Regions from separate parts of the Paenibacillus sp. FSL L8-0638 genome, predicted to be linked through region 1. Evidence: riboswitches for the same ligand, from Rfam matches in the RefSeq annotation. Region 1 holds a riboswitch; the other holds the start of a gene.

Region 1 (4,218 bases):
CTAAACCCAGTCTTTCTTACGGAAAATACAGAACATACTGACGCCTAATGCCACCATAATACCAATGACGACAAAATAGCCATAACGTGTATGAAGCTCAGGCATATTATCGAAGTTCATCCCATATATTCCGGTAATGACCGTCAATGGCATAAATACGGTCGTAATTGCTGTAAACACACGCATAATTTCATTGGCACGGTTGGCGATACTGGATTGATAAGCTTCTCGAAGGTTACCCATCAAGTCGCGGTAAGTTTCGAAAGTCTCCGAAATTTTCACAGCATTTTCATAAATGTCGCTAAAATATTTTTGCAATTGATCGTCGATGAGCCGTAAATCCCGCTTGTTCAGGGTATTGATGACTTCTTTTTGCGGACCCAGCACTTTTTTCAGCCACAGAATCTCACTGCGTAAGCCGATGATTTCGTTCAAATGCGACTTTTTCGTATGCATTAGAATATCTTCTTCCAGCTTTTCAATGCGGACCTCAATCCGGTCACCAACCAGAAAATAGTTGTCAACAATCAAGTCGACCAACAGATACATAAAACGGTCAGGCTGGCTGACTTCTTGCTCCCACAGCATAGGCTTGAGGGTACGAAGCTCATTGATTTTCTGCTTGGTCACCGTAATGATAAAATGGCGGCCGAGAAAAATGTTCAAAGCTCGCAAAAATATTTCTTCATCATCAAAACGAATGCTATTTACAACGATAAAATAATGGCTTTCATAAATTTCAATCTTCGGACGCTGTTCTTCTTCACTCAAACAGTCTTCTACTGCAAGATCATGCATGGAAAATAAAGGCTGGAGCACTGCCAAATCATCGACATCGGCATCAATCCAATAAAAACCTTCTGCCGGTGCAGTAAGCGCCATTTCAATTTCTTCGACAGGGGTAAAAACCCCGTTGTTGACCAAACGGATTTTCATATACGTCACTCCTTATGCTCCGTCGTAACGGAAATACGTTTACCTTAAGCATAAGGAATGGACTCAGTTAGCCAGTTAGCCGGTGCGGGTAAGCGTGCACTCTCATCAAAAGCCGGAGGCTTTTGGAGCATGCAGAGCCTGGCGTCCCGTCTTTCGGCAAGCTGAAGTCATTCCTATGCTGTTGTTCAGGGATCGCCGCCTATTCGGACTCGGGTCGCCTTCCATTCCGGATTCACCTCTCAAATGTTCTTTTTTTAGATTGCCACAGTATCGCAGGAAACACTCAAATCTGCACTACTGCTCCATATTTTTGCCTAATAGCACTTGTATAGTATAACGCTCGGCCTACGGCCTTTCAAGCGCAAAATCATGGGCAAAATCAACAGTAGTGGCAAGAGCTTCAGCGATAGGAGGGATATGATTTAACCTATGGAAAAGGTAGACAAAATGTGAATGCAGGTTACAAATTTGCAAGTCCCATCTTGACGAAGCCCAGCCGATGCATTAAAGTGAACAACAAGAACTTTGTGAACCCAAAATGAATATAGCGAAATCTTATCAAGAGCAGGTGGAGGGACTAGCCCGATGATACCCGGCAACCGGCGATTTTAATCGCACGGTGCTAATTCTTGCAGGACGCGCGCTTTGTACAAAGCGCGTTGCCCTGACAGATGAGAGAGGCGCATATGGATACAAATATGACCTTTCTCTAACCAGAGAAAGGTCTTTTTATTATATGCCCGGCATCTCAACAAGACGATTTCCGCAAAACTTACCGAACAAGGAGTGAGTTTACATGCCGATTAAAATCCCAGACACATTACCTGCTAAGGAAGTGCTGGAGGGCGAAAATATTTTCGTAATGGATGAAAGCTTGGCTTATCATCAGGATATTCGTCCGTTGCGTATCGCCATTTTGAATTTAATGCCTACAAAGGAAACGACGGAAACCCAACTGTTGCGCCTGGTCGGCAATACGCCGTTGCAAGTGGATGTCACGCTGGTGCATATGAAGTCTCATGTATCCAAAAATACATCGCAAGAATATTTGAACATGTTCTATAAAACGTTTGACGAGATCAAGAACAGTCGTTTTGACGGCATGGTCATTACAGGAGCCCCGGTTGAACAGCTTGAGTTTGAGGATGTGAACTACTGGGAGGAAATCCGGCAAATCTTTGAATGGACGAAAACGAATGTAACTTCGACCATGCATATCTGTTGGGCCTCACAGGCAGGCTTATACCATCATTTCGATGTCCCTAAATATGGGCTCGACTACAAATGCTTCGGTGTATTTCCACACACCGTGATTAAACCTAAAGTAAAATTGTTACGCGGCTTTGATGAACTGTTTTATGCTCCTCATTCCAGGCATACGGAGGTTCGTCGGGAAGATATTGATCATATCGCCGAATTAGAAGTTTTATCCGAATCCGAGGAAGCTGGAGTGTACCTCGTAGCCACGCTTGACGGTAAACAAATTTTTGTAACTGGGCATTCTGAATATGACCCGCTTTCACTGAAATGGGAATACGACCGCGATGTAGCCAAAGGAATGGATATTGAAGTCCCCAAAAATTATTTTCCTAATGATGATCCTGAGCGCACCCCCCCCTCAATTTGGCGGGCGCACGCCAATTTATTATTCTCGAATTGGCTGAACTATTATGTATACCAAGAAACACCTTATGATATCGGGCCCCAGATTTAAAATAGGAGCATGGCTTTGTAGAGTATGTAGAGTATCACCTTGCAGTAGCGCAGCAGTATAGTCTTTGACATCCATTTTTGCAGGATTGGTTATAGCACCCACTATGGAAGTTAACAGGAGGATTCATATGAGTGAGAAACAGTGGAAAATCGAAAGTAGATTGGCACAAATCGGTTCAGTAGAAGAGCCAGTAACCGGGGCTGTTAATTACCCGATTTACCAATCTACGGCGTTCCGCCATCCCCGTCTGGGTCAAAGCACAGGATTTGATTACATTCGGACGATCAATCCCACGCGAAAGGTACTGGAAGAGGCTTCTGCTGCACTTGAATCGGGTGATGCAGGCTTTGCATGCAGCTCAGGTATGGCGGCGCTGCAAACGGTATTTGCATTGTTTGGACAGGGAGATCATCTCATAGTATCGCTGGATCTGTATGGCGGGACGTATCGTTTGCTGGAGCGTATTTTGTCTAAATTTGGTGTGACAGCCAGTTATGTGGATACGAACGATCTTGAAGCGCTCGAACAGTCATGTCGACCGAATACCAAAGCTGTATTCATAGAAACGCCTACAAATCCGTTAATGATGATTACTGATATTCGAGCGGTGGCTGAATGGGCATCACAACATCAATTGCTTACCATTGTAGATAATACGCTGCTAACGCCATATTTCCAGCGGCCATTGGAACTGGGCGCGGATATTGTGGTACATAGCGCAACCAAATATTTGGGCGGACACAACGATGTGCTGGCAGGGTTGATCGTAACCAAAGGCAAAGAGCTATCAGCTGAAATTGCATTCCTGCACAATTCCATAGGGGCCGTGCTTTCCCCAAGCGATTGCTACCAGTTAATGAAGGGCATGAAGACGTTAGCGCTGCGTATGGACCGACACGAGCATAATGCAACAGTGCTGTCTAAGTATTTACTGACGCATCCGGCTGTGGCGGAAGTATTTTATCCAGCTCTCGAAGGCCATCCAGGTCGTGAGATTCAAAATAAACAATCCAGCGGAAATACGGGTATCTTTTCCTTTAAAGTAAAGGATGCTCGTTATGTGGAACCTTTGCTTCGTCACATTAAGCTCATTGCGTTTGCGGAAAGTCTCGGCGGTGTGGAATCGTTAATGACCTATCCCGCTGTGCAGACACATGCGGACATACCAGCAGAAATTCGGGATGCAGTCGGGGTAGATGACAGGCTGTTGCGTTTCTCCGTAGGCATTGAGCATACAGACGACCTAATTGAAGATTTGCGTTCGGCGTTGGAAGCGGCACGTCAAGAAGTAGAAGGAGGAGAGCTGCAATGATAGAGGATGCGAGGAGGATCGGGCAGGATCTGAACAAAGAGCGGAAGTTCGCTACCAAGCTGCTGCATTTTGGCTCTGAAATTGACAGCTTTACGGGGGCATCGAGCGTCCCGATCTATCAAGCTTCTACCTTCCACCATCACGATATTTTTAATCCTCCACAGCATGACTATAGCCGTTCAGGTAATCCGACACGACAAGCTCTGGAGGATTATATCGCTTTATTAGAAGGCGGGGCGTGCGGTTTTGCCTTTGC
Region 2 (4,218 bases), 2.8 Mb from region 1:
CTTCACGTGGTGATCCGCCTGTGTTTTCGGCCGCATTGTTTGTATCCGATGTTGTGCTCTTTGTGCCGCAAGCAGCCAGCACCGCAATTAATGTCAAGCTTAATACAGCCAATACCCATTTCTTCATGTTATTACCCCTCCAATAATTTGTAATATTCAGGAGCAGACGTCCTGATCAATAAGGATATCTATATGTTTTCCCTATTTTCGAGTATAATGCCGCACGAGACGGTCTCCCGCCATTTGCAGCAATTGAACCAATACGACCATCAGCACGACCGCAACGATCATTACAGCCGTTTCATAACGATAATAGCCGTAGTTGATAGCCAGTGTACCCAGTCCACCGCCCCCGATCATCCCGGACATTGCCGTGTAGGATACGAGTGTAACGACGGTAATGGTTAATGCGGCTAGCAGTCCCGGAAGTGCCTCACGTAACAGCACACGCCGGATAATTTGTCCTGTCGAGGCCCCCATTGCTTGTGCGGCTTCAATGACACCCTTGTCCACTTCACGCAGAGACGTTTCGACAAGACGTGCGAAGAATGGAGCAGCCCCGATAACCAATGGTGGAATGGTTCCCAACACCCCGGTCGAGGTACCTACCAGCGATCGTGTAAAAGGAATAAGTGCAACGATCAAAATGATAAATGGCACGGAACGTAAAATGTTAACGATGAATGATAATACAATGTATATCACCTTCATCAGAGTCAACGAGGAGCGGCTCGCCAGAAACAATAATATGCCGAGCGGCAAACCAATAATGAGGGTGAACAATGCGGATGCACCGAGCATCTGAAGGGTTTCCAGCGTAGAATTCCCTAGCTCTTCCCAACTCACTTGTGAAAAATCAAGTTCGCTCATTGTCCGATCACCTCCACATCAAGTCCTTGCCCAGACACTTCGCGCAGCGTATGCTCTATATCCTCATGATTTCCTTCAAAACGAACGATTAGCTGACCATAGGGTACATTTTTAATGGTAGATATGGTTCCCTGCAAGATCGCAAAATCAACCCCAGTGCTTCGAGCCGTACGCGACAAAATCGCATCATATGTTTTGCTGCCCAAGAAGGAGATACGTACCACCTGCGCCGACTCGCCGCCACCTGCTGCCGCAATCGCTGCCTGCAACTCCTCAGGATGTTCTGACTCCCGCTGGATAAAGTCCTTGGTTACCTGGTGCTGTGGCTTCAAAAATACCTCAGCCACCGGACCTTGCTCCACGATGTCACCCTGATGAATGACGCCAACTTTATCACAAATGCTTTGAATGACATGCATTTCATGTGTAATGAGCACGATGGTTAAATTAAAGCGCTGATTAATATCCAGCAGCAATTTCAGGATAGACCCCGTCGTCTGTGGATCAAGCGCTGAAGTCGCTTCGTCACACAGCAATACATGAGGATCACTAGCCAACGCCCGCGCAATTCCTACCCGCTGTTTCTGTCCACCTGAGAGCTGTGACGGATACTTTCCACTGTGTTCCTCGAGACCCACCAATTCCAGCAGTTCACGGACCTTCTTGTCCAACTTCTGCTTGGGCGTGTTTACCAGCCGCAACGGAAATGCAATATTGTCATATACCGTCGCCGAAGACAACAAATTAAAATGCTGAAAAATCATTCCGATTTTTCGGCGCTGCATTTGTAACTGGGATTGACTCACAGTAGTGAGGTTTACCCCGTCTACCCATACTTCACCTGAAGTAGGGCGTTCCAATAAATTAATACAGCGGATCAATGTACTTTTCCCTGCCCCGGAGTGACCAATCACTCCGAATATTTCTCCACGCTTTATGGAAAGATTCAACCCTGACAGCGCATTAACGCGTCGGTTGCCTTTGCCATAATGCTTGGTTAACTGCTTAAGCTCTATCAACGTGCTGCGACCCCCTTCACTTCTTCCTTACCCTTTTAACCAGTTGTCATCTCTCAGGATTGTATAAAATCGCTATTTATTTATACAAAAAAGAGCCCCTTTCACAGAATGAAAAGGGCCCCACCTTGCGATCCTTTTCTCATCTGCCAAAATCGCTATAACTCTAGCGGTTTTGTAGGAATTAGCACCATCATGTTCCCTCCCAGTGTGTTACACCGGGAAAAAACGGGTTGCCGGGCTTCATCGGGCCAGTCCCTCCACCTCTCTGGATAAGAAAAATATGTTAAACTCCAGCTTTAGCTGTCCGTTAAGTTTATATAAAAAAACATAATTCAAGCATTTTTCTGAAACTAGGTTTCAGTATAGATAGTTTACATTGCTTTGTCAAAGGATATTTTCTATCATATTTTTGGGCGTACTGCCCGGTTCTCCCATTGTTTCGCAGTATAAGTAAAGGCGATTGACAACGACCGACACACCATTTCCAAGCCCTGCTGCAAATCTTCCAAATGGTGATCGAGGTCCTCCAGTTGGATTTTTCCATACAAAGCTCGGTGTCGTTGCCAGAGATCATCCTGCATTTCCGTATTCATATAGTGTATCTCCGTATTCCGCCGCTTACGCAGCCGATTGATGGCATCCTTGTATGTATCCTTGATATCATTTAAATTATCGGTCAATACAGGATGCATTTTGAGATACTTGAACTGCCGCAACACGGTAAAATACGAATAATGCGCCTTATACTGCCCTGTTTTTAAATCATACAGATCATTCAGCCAGTTGCCCAGCTTATCCAAAATGGAAAATACCCTCACAAACCCATCCTTATAAAAGAAAACATACAATGCATAATCGGATTTTTCATCCTCACTCATATCTTCAGCATATCCGGCTTTCACTTTCATACGGAAAAAGGCGGCAGCATGATGGCTCTGCTCCAGTTCATCCAGAGATGACATTAGACCACGTGTCAAAATATCCGCCTTCCGAAAGTCGTGGGTCGGATCTCCACCAGCCTGAATTTGCCGCTCCAGCAGGTTTAACATATCTGACATGCTATTCATGGCATCTAGCAGGATGCCCTTGTTCACACGTGGCGGCTCACCCAGTAGCTTGCGTATCATGCTTACGCCTCCTTATAAATGTAAAATCCGGCTGTAGGTTTAATTAGGGCGTCAAGCGAAATAACTTGTCCATCGTTGATCTACAAGCTTAACAATATCCTCACGCGGTAACACCTCATCCGGATATCCCGGCTTCATACGCGCATCCACTACAATCGGCAACTTATAGTTCAGATGATGCAAACGCACTTCGCTGTCCGCGTACATATCCGTAGCCGGGTTAAAGCGAGTGAATACCGTCCACAGGAACGAGGCTTGAGAGCGAACGACTTCCTTGGCATCGTCCACAATGAAAACGAGCGGCCACTCTTGCTCACCCGCAGCTAATCGCTCCAAAACACGTGCCGCCAGCTCTGGCTCTTGCTCAAAAGACGCACCCGATACGACGAGGCAACCTCCGCAATAGGGTTCAATTTCACGAATCCCCGGCAGATCGCCTCCCTCATAGGCACGAGGCAATTCACGTACAGGCTCACCTATTCCCATCAGGATCGCCTTACTGCCATGATTCAGCTTGCGGCCTGTGTAATCGAGTGTATCGTGTGACGTGTGATTGAAAATAAATAAATCCCTTGCTGGATTAAATCGCTCCAGAATGGTTTCCAGCAGCAGGTTAAAGTCAGATAAATCAATGACTCGATCCGTCAGCATCAGGAACTTGGTCAACGATAATTGACCTTGACCCAAAATAGTAAAACCGGATACAAGCGCTTCACGGGAGTAGCTTTCACGTACGACTGCCGCTGCCAGCGCATGTACGCCCGTTTCCGCATACGCCCACAGGGACTTGACGGAAGGCATCACAAGCGGATAGGCAGGCGACAGCAGACGTTGCAAAAACTCACCGAGATAGTAGTCTTCTTGCCGAGGCTTACCTACAATGGTTGCCGGATAAATGGCATCCTTGCGGTGATGCATATGTTTGACATGAAATACAGGGAAATCATGCTGTAATGAATAATATCCAAAATGATCACCAAACGGGCCTTCTGGACGGCGTTCATGAGGTGGCACATAACCACTGATTGCAAATTCTGCTTCTGCTGGAATCCGATGACCCCCAAGCGGGTCCTCTGTCATGGGCAGCTTGCCTCCCATAATAAGCGAAGCCAGCAACAGCTCAGGCAAGTTTTCCGGTGCTGGAGCAATGGCAGACGCAATCAGGGCAGGCGGGCCACCGATGATAATCGTCGTAGGCAACG

What was found. A riboswitch is a leader RNA that binds a small molecule or an ion and turns the genes downstream of it on or off. The one in region 1 is predicted to bind S-adenosylmethionine.
Region 2: another riboswitch for S-adenosylmethionine. It lies ahead of MKY35_RS21110 (ATP-binding cassette domain-containing protein); the one in region 1 lies ahead of metA (homoserine O-succinyltransferase).

The regions. Positions count from the first base shown of each region.
Region 1 is NZ_CP151960.1:1,657,551-1,661,768, forward strand. Features, by position in the region: gene corA (magnesium/cobalt transporter CorA) at 1-936, opposite strand; SAM riboswitch class I at 1,489-1,614, shown strand; gene metA (homoserine O-succinyltransferase) at 1,733-2,650, shown strand; gene MKY35_RS07455 (PLP-dependent transferase) at 2,778-3,962, shown strand; gene MKY35_RS07460 (aminotransferase class I/II-fold pyridoxal phosphate-dependent enzyme) at 3,959-4,218, shown strand, end outside.
Region 2 is NZ_CP151960.1:4,752,248-4,756,465, forward strand. Features, by position in the region: gene MKY35_RS21100 (MetQ/NlpA family ABC transporter substrate-binding protein) at 1-127, opposite strand, end outside; gene MKY35_RS21105 (methionine ABC transporter permease) at 202-870, opposite strand; gene MKY35_RS21110 (ATP-binding cassette domain-containing protein) at 867-1,889, opposite strand; SAM riboswitch class I at 2,026-2,165, opposite strand; gene MKY35_RS21115 (Cthe_2314 family HEPN domain-containing protein) at 2,291-3,016, opposite strand; gene MKY35_RS21120 (UbiD family decarboxylase) at 3,068-4,218, opposite strand, start outside.